2 regions of the Paenibacillus sp. P2(2022) genome follow, and region 2 is predicted to be linked to the other one. Evidence: riboswitches for the same ligand, from Rfam matches in the RefSeq annotation. Region 2 holds a riboswitch; the other holds the start of a gene.
The links. A riboswitch is a leader RNA that binds a small molecule or an ion and turns the genes downstream of it on or off. The one in region 2 is predicted to bind cyclic di-AMP.
Positions count from the first base shown of each region.

Region 1: it holds a riboswitch for cyclic di-AMP, as region 2 does, so the genes downstream of both, MMB75_RS23095 (3D domain-containing protein) here and MMB75_RS05980 (3D domain-containing protein) in region 2, are expected to answer to the same signal.

Region 1 covers NZ_JAKWFI010000011.1:10,741-15,088, forward strand. Annotated here, with positions in the region: gene MMB75_RS23085 (HD domain-containing protein) at 53-1,336, shown strand; gene MMB75_RS23090 (TatD family hydrolase) at 1,379-2,149, shown strand; cyclic di-AMP (ydaO/yuaA leader) riboswitch at 2,350-2,629, shown strand; gene MMB75_RS23095 (3D domain-containing protein) at 2,901-4,049, shown strand; gene rnmV (ribonuclease M5) at 4,197-4,348, shown strand, end outside.
Region 2 covers NZ_JAKWFI010000001.1:1,313,518-1,317,865, reverse strand. Annotated here, with positions in the region: gene MMB75_RS05990 (NADH:flavin oxidoreductase/NADH oxidase) at 1-347, opposite strand, end outside; gene MMB75_RS05985 (polysaccharide deacetylase family protein) at 651-1,457, shown strand; gene MMB75_RS05980 (3D domain-containing protein) at 1,657-2,325, opposite strand; cyclic di-AMP (ydaO/yuaA leader) riboswitch at 2,332-2,501, opposite strand; gene MMB75_RS05975 (amino acid ABC transporter ATP-binding protein) at 2,745-3,467, opposite strand; gene MMB75_RS05970 (ABC transporter substrate-binding protein/permease) at 3,454-4,348, opposite strand, start outside.

The DNA.
Region 1 (4,348 bases), on a different contig from region 2:
GGATTTTATTGTATTTTAATCCATTATTCCGAATATTAAAGGAGCTGATATCTTGCACCAGCCACTCAGTGAAGAAAAAGTTTTTAAGGACCCGGTACATAATTACATCCATGTTCAGGATACTGCGATATGGCGATTGATCAATACGCCGGAGTTCCAACGTTTACGACGCATTAGGCAGTTAGGCACATCTTATCTGACGTTTCATGGAGCGGAGCATAGCCGGTTTTCACATTCACTGGGCGTATACGAGATTACGAGACGCATCATTTCCCAATTTGAACGTGGAGACTTTCCCGACTGGCCAAAGGAAGAAAGACTGGTTGCTCTGTGTGCTGCTTTGTTGCACGATGTGGGGCACGGTCCATTTTCTCATTCCATTGAAGAAGCCTTTCATATGAACCATGAGGATTGGACATGCCGCATTGTACTGGGCGACACGAAGATTAACGCTGTGCTACGGCAAGTGGATGAGATGCTGCCCCACAAAGTCGCGGCGGTTATAGCCAAAACGTATGATAAGCCGATTGTTGTCAACCTGGTAACAAGTCCGCTCGATGCTGACCGTATGGATTATTTGTTGCGGGATGCTCATTCGACAGGTGTTAACTACGGAACGATTGATTTGGATCGTATTTTACGTTTGTTGCGTCCTCATAATGGGAGAATTGTCGTAAAAGAGTCGGGTATGCATGCTGTAGAGGATTATCTAATGTCACGCTATCAGATGTACTGGCAAATTTATTTCCATCCTGTAACACGCAGCTCGGAAATCCTGTTACGTAAAATTTTCAAGAGAGCAAAGGAATTGTTCAAAAACGGATATGAGTTTGGTTTTCTGCTTGATCCGCTGCCCGATCTGTTAAAAGGAGAACTAACAGTGGAGCAGTATTTGATGCTCGATGAGTCTTTGATTCAGACGGTATTTAGCCAATGGAAACGGGAAAAGGACGAAATTTTAAGTGATTTGAGCAGCCGTTTTATGGATCGTAGATTGTATAAATATGTAGAGATTGAAAATATGGATACAGATACCGTTGACCATATTCGAGAGGCTTTGAAAGAGGCTGGATTGCATCCTGAATATGATCTTGAAATTGATTTTCCAACAGATCTTCCTTATGATGTGTTTCGGCAGGGCGGCTCAACGGACAACCAGATTTTACTGCTTGGACGTCAGGGCGAGGTGCGGGAAATATCCGAAGTTTCAGAAATTGTGCGCTCAATAAGTGGCATTCACCGAGGAAAATATCACATGTATTTTCCCCAAAATAAATTGAACGGGGTAAAAGACAGGCTTCCTGCCGAAATAAGGAATTATTTTGTCAAACAATAGACAAATATATAGAAATGTAAGTAAAAAAAGGAGATGAAAACCTTGGATTTATTCGACACTCATACTCACCTGGATGCCCCACAATTTGACGAAGACCGTGAAGAAGTTATAGCACGTGCTGTCGAATCAGGAGTAACACGGATGATCAATATCGGATTTAATCGTGAGACCATTCCATCCACCATGAAGCTGGCTGAGACGTATGATTTTATTTATGCGGCCGTTGGATGGCATCCGCAGGATGCTATTACAATGCAGGAGGGGGATTTAGAATGGATTGCATCGTTATGCAGTCATAAAAAGGTTGTAGCGATCGGAGAGATCGGTCTGGATTACTATTGGGATACATCACCAAAGGATGTACAGCAGCGGGTGCTTCGAAACCAAATTGGTCTGGCACGTGAGCTCAACATGCCAATTGTTATCCATAACCGGGATGCGCATGAAGATATTGTGAGAATTTTACGTGAGGAAAAGGCGAGCGAGATTGGCGGAGTCATGCACTCCTTTTCTGGGAGCTGGGAGACCGCTAAAATGGTGCTGGATATGGGCTTTCACCTTTCCTTTGGCGGGCCCATAACGTTCAAAAATGCCAAGCAGCCAAAAGAGGTACTGGCCCAGGTTCCGCTGGATCGTCTGCTGATTGAAACGGACGCACCATACTTGACGCCTCATCCGTTTCGCGGGAAGCGAAATGAGTCGGCCCATGTGAGATTGGTGGCAGAGGCAGCCGCCCAAATTAAGGGAATTACGGTGGAGGAATTGGTATCCATTACGACCCAAAATGCTTTGGAACGATTTGACATTCAGTGAAAAAGCGAAGAAATCAATCAAAATAAAGAGATAGACGGAGCTAATTATGATTTTGTTGCAGGAAACTCAAGAATATTACAATTTTTTAACCGAATATTTTAAAAAATGTACTTGAAACCTGCTTTACAACATGCATGGAAACAGGATATCATCTTTTCAGTGAATTGTTGTTGAGTGTAAACATCAACAAATCATTTCATGAACCAGTCTCGCTGAGTCCCTTTTGCAGGGAACGGGGGAACCGATATGGCTTACAGTACGTCCGGCGTATGTGCAAGAGAGAATGTCTCTTCAGCAGCCGGCTCAACCGAAATTCATTTCCCGAATGGGATGAACAGGTAGAGAAGCCGTATTTCGATTTCTTTCTGGGTCTTCGGGGTGAATGTGAAGGCGACCGCCATGAGCGGTTGACCTAAGCTAGGGCGACTCTCTACGTCCGAACCCGACAGCTAACCCCGTAAGCGTAACAAGAGAGAAGCCATCTCGTGCATGAGTTTTCCCGCATATTCACACATGTCGGAAGCCACGAAAGAGCTCTCTAGTCTCTTTCTTTGGCTTTTTTTGTTGTGAATAAAAGAAAATCTGTCATCATACTGTGGTTAAACAGGGGAGGACAGCATGCCGCGAAGACGGGTACATGGTGCAGGACAGTCGCAGTACGGGCTTGTCTTGTAGAAAATCTGTTATAGTCACGTCAACGATCAACTATGTCTTACTCCAGACGGCGGGCTATGTAAGGAGGACGGAGGAAATGGGCATTTTCCGAAAAGAGGAGACCCATGAGTCACGCTCATCCAGCATGTCTTACGTATTACGTTGGAAGCAAGAGAATGTGCGCCAGGCTGCTTTGGTTGCTATTTTTCTAATCGCACTAACGATTATGATTTCAATTCTGATGTACACGCAATCTAAAAAACAAGTCTTTTTTGTCATCGATGGTAAGGCATCTGCGGTAGAAACCCGGGAATCCAAGCTCCAAGATTTGCTCAATGAGCATTCTATTTCACTTCAGCCGCATGATACAATTTCCATGCCGCTAAATGGGGCAGTACAGGATGGGGATCGCGTAGTCATTAAACGTGCCAATCAGGTTAAAGTATCCTCAGGCAATAAGACGAAAAAGCTGTACACAACAGAAAATACAGTAGAGGGTGCCATTCGCACTTCGGGCTATAAATTATCATCAACGGATAAAGTTTACCCTGCGTTGGATGCCTCTGTTTCAGCTAACATGGACATAAAAATCGTCCGTGTGAAGAAACAGCAGGTCGAACAGAAAAAACAAGTGCCTTATCAGGTCATCAAAACGGCAGATCCAAGTCTCTATAAAGGCGATAATCGAGTCATTCAAAGTGGCAAATCGGGTGTGGTAGTCCAGCATGTTCAAAAGGTATACCATGATGGAAAATTGGTATCCAAACAGCTGGTCAACAAGGAAGTCGCACAGAATCGTGTGGATAAGGTAATTGCGGTAGGAACGAAGAAGAAACCGGTCGTTCTAGCTGCTTCCATCGGCCCTAAAGATGCGGTTAAGGCTACAAAGGTTAGTTCGGGCAGTGCTGTCCGTAAAGCAGGTATTAATTTTAATTATAGAAAAGTTTTACAAAATGTCTCCATGACGGCGTATTCCGCACAGGAGCCAGGTATCGGTACACGTACCGCCTCCGGCACGCGTGTCACGGAAGGACGCACCATCGCTGTCGATCCGAGTGTAATCCCAATCGGGTGGTGGGTGTATATTGAAGGGGTGGGCTTCCGCCGTGCGGAGGATACCGGTGGCGCGATTAAAGGCCACAAAATCGATGTGTATTATGAGAGTTTAAGCCGGGCCAACCAATTTGGTCGTAAGCACGGTAAAACCGTATATGTTATCGGACCTGTAAAGCCGGAAATCAACTAAAACAGGTTGTGTATGTTGAGGACAATGCGATAGTATTAACAACATAGTTATGCCATGCTAAGAAGAGGATACCCTCTTCTTATTTTGTTTTCAAAAGCAGGGAAAGATAAATATATGTTGCTGTGTAGCAGTGGAGGGGAAACGAAGATGATCAAGGAAGTGATCGTGGTGGAAGGCCGGGATGATACGGTAGCCATTCGCCGTGCTGTCGAAGCAGATACGATAGAAACTGGCGGTTCAGCCATTAATAAAATGACGCTGCGGAAAATTGCATTGGCGCAGGAACGGCGGGGGGTCAT
Region 2 (4,348 bases):
ACAGGTGGCTCAGCATCTTCAGCCTTGCGTCCGGCATGGCCTAATTGAATGGCAATTTTGGCACCATACTTGTGGACTTCCTCTACCATTTTACGATATGCAGGAATATGTTCATCACTCCAAATGCCCAAATCACGATCCGTAATGCGCCCATCCGGATGAACCGCTGTCATTTCCACAATTATGAGTCCAGTCCCTCCTACCGCGCGACTCACATAATGGACATAATGCCAATCCGTCGGTTTGCCGTCCTTGGCCTCCACGCTGTATTGGCACATTGGGGGCATGACAATCCGATTTCTTAAAGAAAGCCCCTTTAATTGATAAGGAGTAAACAAGTCGGTCACTTTTATCCATCCTTCCCTCAATTCCAAGTCTGTAGCATTATGAATAGCATCCCCATTATACACCAGCTGTCACGGTATACCGAATCCTTTGTAAGGCTAAAACTTACGAAAATGCTCCAGTTTTCGTTCATGTTTAAGAGAATATGCGCGTTTACTTCGTCATCTTCACGGATATCCGCTTCATGATGTGCTTCTCTTCAGTCGTGTAGGACTTCACTCAATCACCAGCATAATTTTAATAGGACAGGTACATAATAGCTGAGAGCACCACTAGGTACCACTGCACGGAAAGGGGGAATACAAATGCGGTACAGGGGAGTGTTGCCATGTTTAGCACTGTTACTAGCATTTTCAAGTTTTCCCGTTCACGCTGACACGCCTCCCAACATCGGAACGCCCCATCCCAAGGAAGCTACTGTCGCTACTTCGGTATATCAAAGTAAAGATCGAGCTACTCCAACATTAGCGATGCTACGAAAAAAGCATGCGGACATTTTTAAAATGTGCGGCCCGCACACCCGCCAAATTGCCTTAACCTTTGATGATGTGCCCGATTCAAGGTATACGCCGCAGGTTTTGGACGTATTACACGCAAACGGTATCAAAGCTACGTTTTTTATCGTCGGCCATCGTGCGGAAAAGCATCCGGGGATCATACGCCGCATCATCCGCGAGGGTCATGCTATAGGAAACCATTCCTATACTCATCCGGATTTCAGGAAGGCCACACCAGAACGCTTTCGCCACCAGATTACAAAAACAGAACGCATTTTAGAAGCCAGCGCAGGTTTTCAGCCCAGATTAATACGACCACCCTATGGTGAAATCACGGAGCCTCAAATTCAGTGGGCGCGTCGTCATGGGTACATGATCGTCAATTGGAATGTGGACTCTCTAGACTGGAAGGGATTAAGCAAAACACAGATTCAGCGTAACGTGATCCCGGCTACCAGACCTGGCTCCATTATTTTAATGCATGCAGGTGGAGGTCAAAGTTCCAACTTGCAAGGTACTGTCCAAGCTTTGCCGGGTCTAATCCACTCTTTAAAAGCTAAGGGCTACAAGTTTGTCACAGTCCCCCGGCTACTTCACACATCGGAACGAAAATAACAGTATGTCTAAGCCTCGTATATACCAACAACGTAAAAAGGCTGCCTTGACGAGCAGAATGCTTCTGCTTGTAAGACAGCCTTTTTTAGCGATAAACGACCGTACTGATAAGAAGTCGTCCCAGTTATATGTTGTGTGCTATAATATTAAGTTTACATAATATATATTATGTTTAATGAAATCAAATATATGCACAATGCTATTTATCAATAACGTACAGTTTCACATTTTGGAAGCCGAAGTCGTTCACGAATGATTTGTTGCCAGGGATAAAGATATCAATCCGCTTTCCGGTAATAGCGCTGCCCTGATCACGGGCAACGGCTACAAAAGAATGGTCTGGCAAGCCGGGATGGGAATAGCCTGTAACTAGCACCTTTGTTCCCATAGGAATGACTTTCGGGTCTACTGCAATTGTACCCAGTTTAAGCGGATTACCGTAGTAATCGACTGCACCCCATTTGCCATTTTCATCAGCTGCGGCTGAATATGCTGTTGCTTTAACATCAACAACTTTACTGTAATTGAATGTTTTGCCCCATGCTTCAATTGTTGGCCTCTCATTCGCTGGTGCTTTCTCCGTAAGAAGCTGTGGTTTCGAATCCGAAGCCGTCTTCACACTTTTTTCGTCTGGCACTTTAATTTGTAGACCTGCATATATGTTGTTGGACGCAATATCCGGGTTAGCCTTCGTCAAGTCATCTACCGATACCCCATAACGTTGAGCAAGCAAAAAGAAAGTATCGCCTTCTTTGGCAGTATGAAGCGAAGCAGCATTTGCTACTCCTGCTGTCTGTGCCAATCCTGCAATCGCTGCGGCAAGCACCGCAAATTTCATGGTTTTTCCAATATGTTTTAAGTGTTTCAAAGATATGTACCTCCTCTGTTATGCCTGCGAAGTTAGCTGTCGGATTCGGACTCAGGAGAAGCCCTATGCTTGTGCAATTCACCCCTAGGCATATTCCACAACATCTATATGACGCATTGGAATAATTGCCGTTGTTACGTCCCCCGCACTTCCCATGGTTTGAGCCCAGCACCTGAGTAATTGTTATCATTGCTGCTGCCCCGGTAAGTTTTGGCTTACTGCATAATATCACAATTTTGTAACCTTATCTGCATGAAAATGTTGGGAACCTTGAACATCATACTATATCCATTACAATTTTGTCATCAAAAATCGGTTTTTTGTTACGAAAATATGGAGATATGGTGACAAAAGGAGAAAAGCCCTCCGTGAAATATCATCACGAGAGGGCTTTGTCAATAATTCATAAAAGCATTTTCTTACAGCACTTTAGCCAGAAAATCACGGGTACGATCATGGCTTGGAGTTCCGAAAACTTGCTCCGGCGTACCTTGCTCTATAATTTGACCGTTGTCCATAAAGATGATTCGGTCTCCTACCTCACGAGCAAAGCCCATTTCATGCGTCACGATCACCATCGTCATGCCGCCTTCAGCGAGCTTCTTCATCACATCCAGAACCTCTCCAACCATTTCAGGGTCCAGGGCAGAGGTAGGTTCATCAAACAGCATTACGTGCGGCTGCATGGCGAGAGCACGTGCTATCGCTATACGTTGCTTTTGACCGCCAGATAACTGGTTCGGGTAGGTATTCTTCTTATCCTCAAGACCCACGGTCCGCAGGAGCTCCAACGCAATTTTCTCCGCTTCTTTCCCCGATTGCTTCTTCACCTTCGTTGGTGCAAGCGTCAGATTCTGCAGTATTGTTTTATGCGGAAACAGATTAAAATGTTGGAAAACCATCCCCATCTTCTCTCGAGTCGCATTAATATTATGACCACGGGCCGTAATCGGCTCACCCTCAAACAAGATTTCCCCTTCTGTTGGCTGTTCCAACAGATTCATACAACGCAAAAACGTACTTTTCCCCGAACCACTCGGGCCGATAATGACGACTACTTCACCTTTGGCGATATCTATATCAATGCCTTTTAAAATTTCATTCTTACCGAATGATTTACGCAGTTGTTTAACGGTGATCACTGGCTCTCAACTTCCTTTCCCATAAACCCAACAGCTTAGATAAGCTAAATGTCATTACAAAATAAATAGCGGCTGCGATTACGAACGGACTTAAGCCTTCGTAGGTAATATTCTTAATGACCTGGGCTTGATACATAATGTCCACCATCCCAATGGTCGAAATAATAGAAGATTCTTTAATGATCGTAATGAACTCATTACCAATAGCAGGCAATATAGATTTAAATGCTTGCGGTAAAATAACGTGACGCATCGCTTTGCCTCGTCCCATCCCGAGCGAGCGGGCAGCTTCCATCTGTCCACGGTCTACGGCCTGAATACCAGCACGGAAAATTTCAGCCAAATATGCCGAACTATTCAGAGACAACGTAATTATACCGGACTGGAGTGGCGTAAAATTAACACCTAACGTCAAAGCAACTCCGTAATGAATGATCATAAGCTGCACCAGCATAGGTGTGCCGCGCAGTATCTCTACATATGCGGTACCTAGCCACTCGATAATACGAATACCACTCATCCGTAGCAATGATATGATCAGGCCAATAATGAATCCGAACAGTACTCCGAGCGCAGACAGCAATAGAGTGTAGCCGATACCCGTAGCGTAGAAACTGCGATATTTCAAAAATATATCTACAATGCTATTCGAAGAAACCTGTCTGTCAGCAGACAGTGCACTCGCTTCTGTAGAAAACTTCTCAATCGAACCGTCCGCTTTCAGGCGAGCCAACGTTTTATTTACTGAAGCAAGCAATTCCGCATTTCCTTTACGGATGCCTACAGCAGTTTCTGCTCCTTCATCTTCAGGTACTGCTTTGGCAAGTGTTACGGTACCGTCTAGCGTGTATCCTTTAGCAACGGTATCTTCGATTACAACC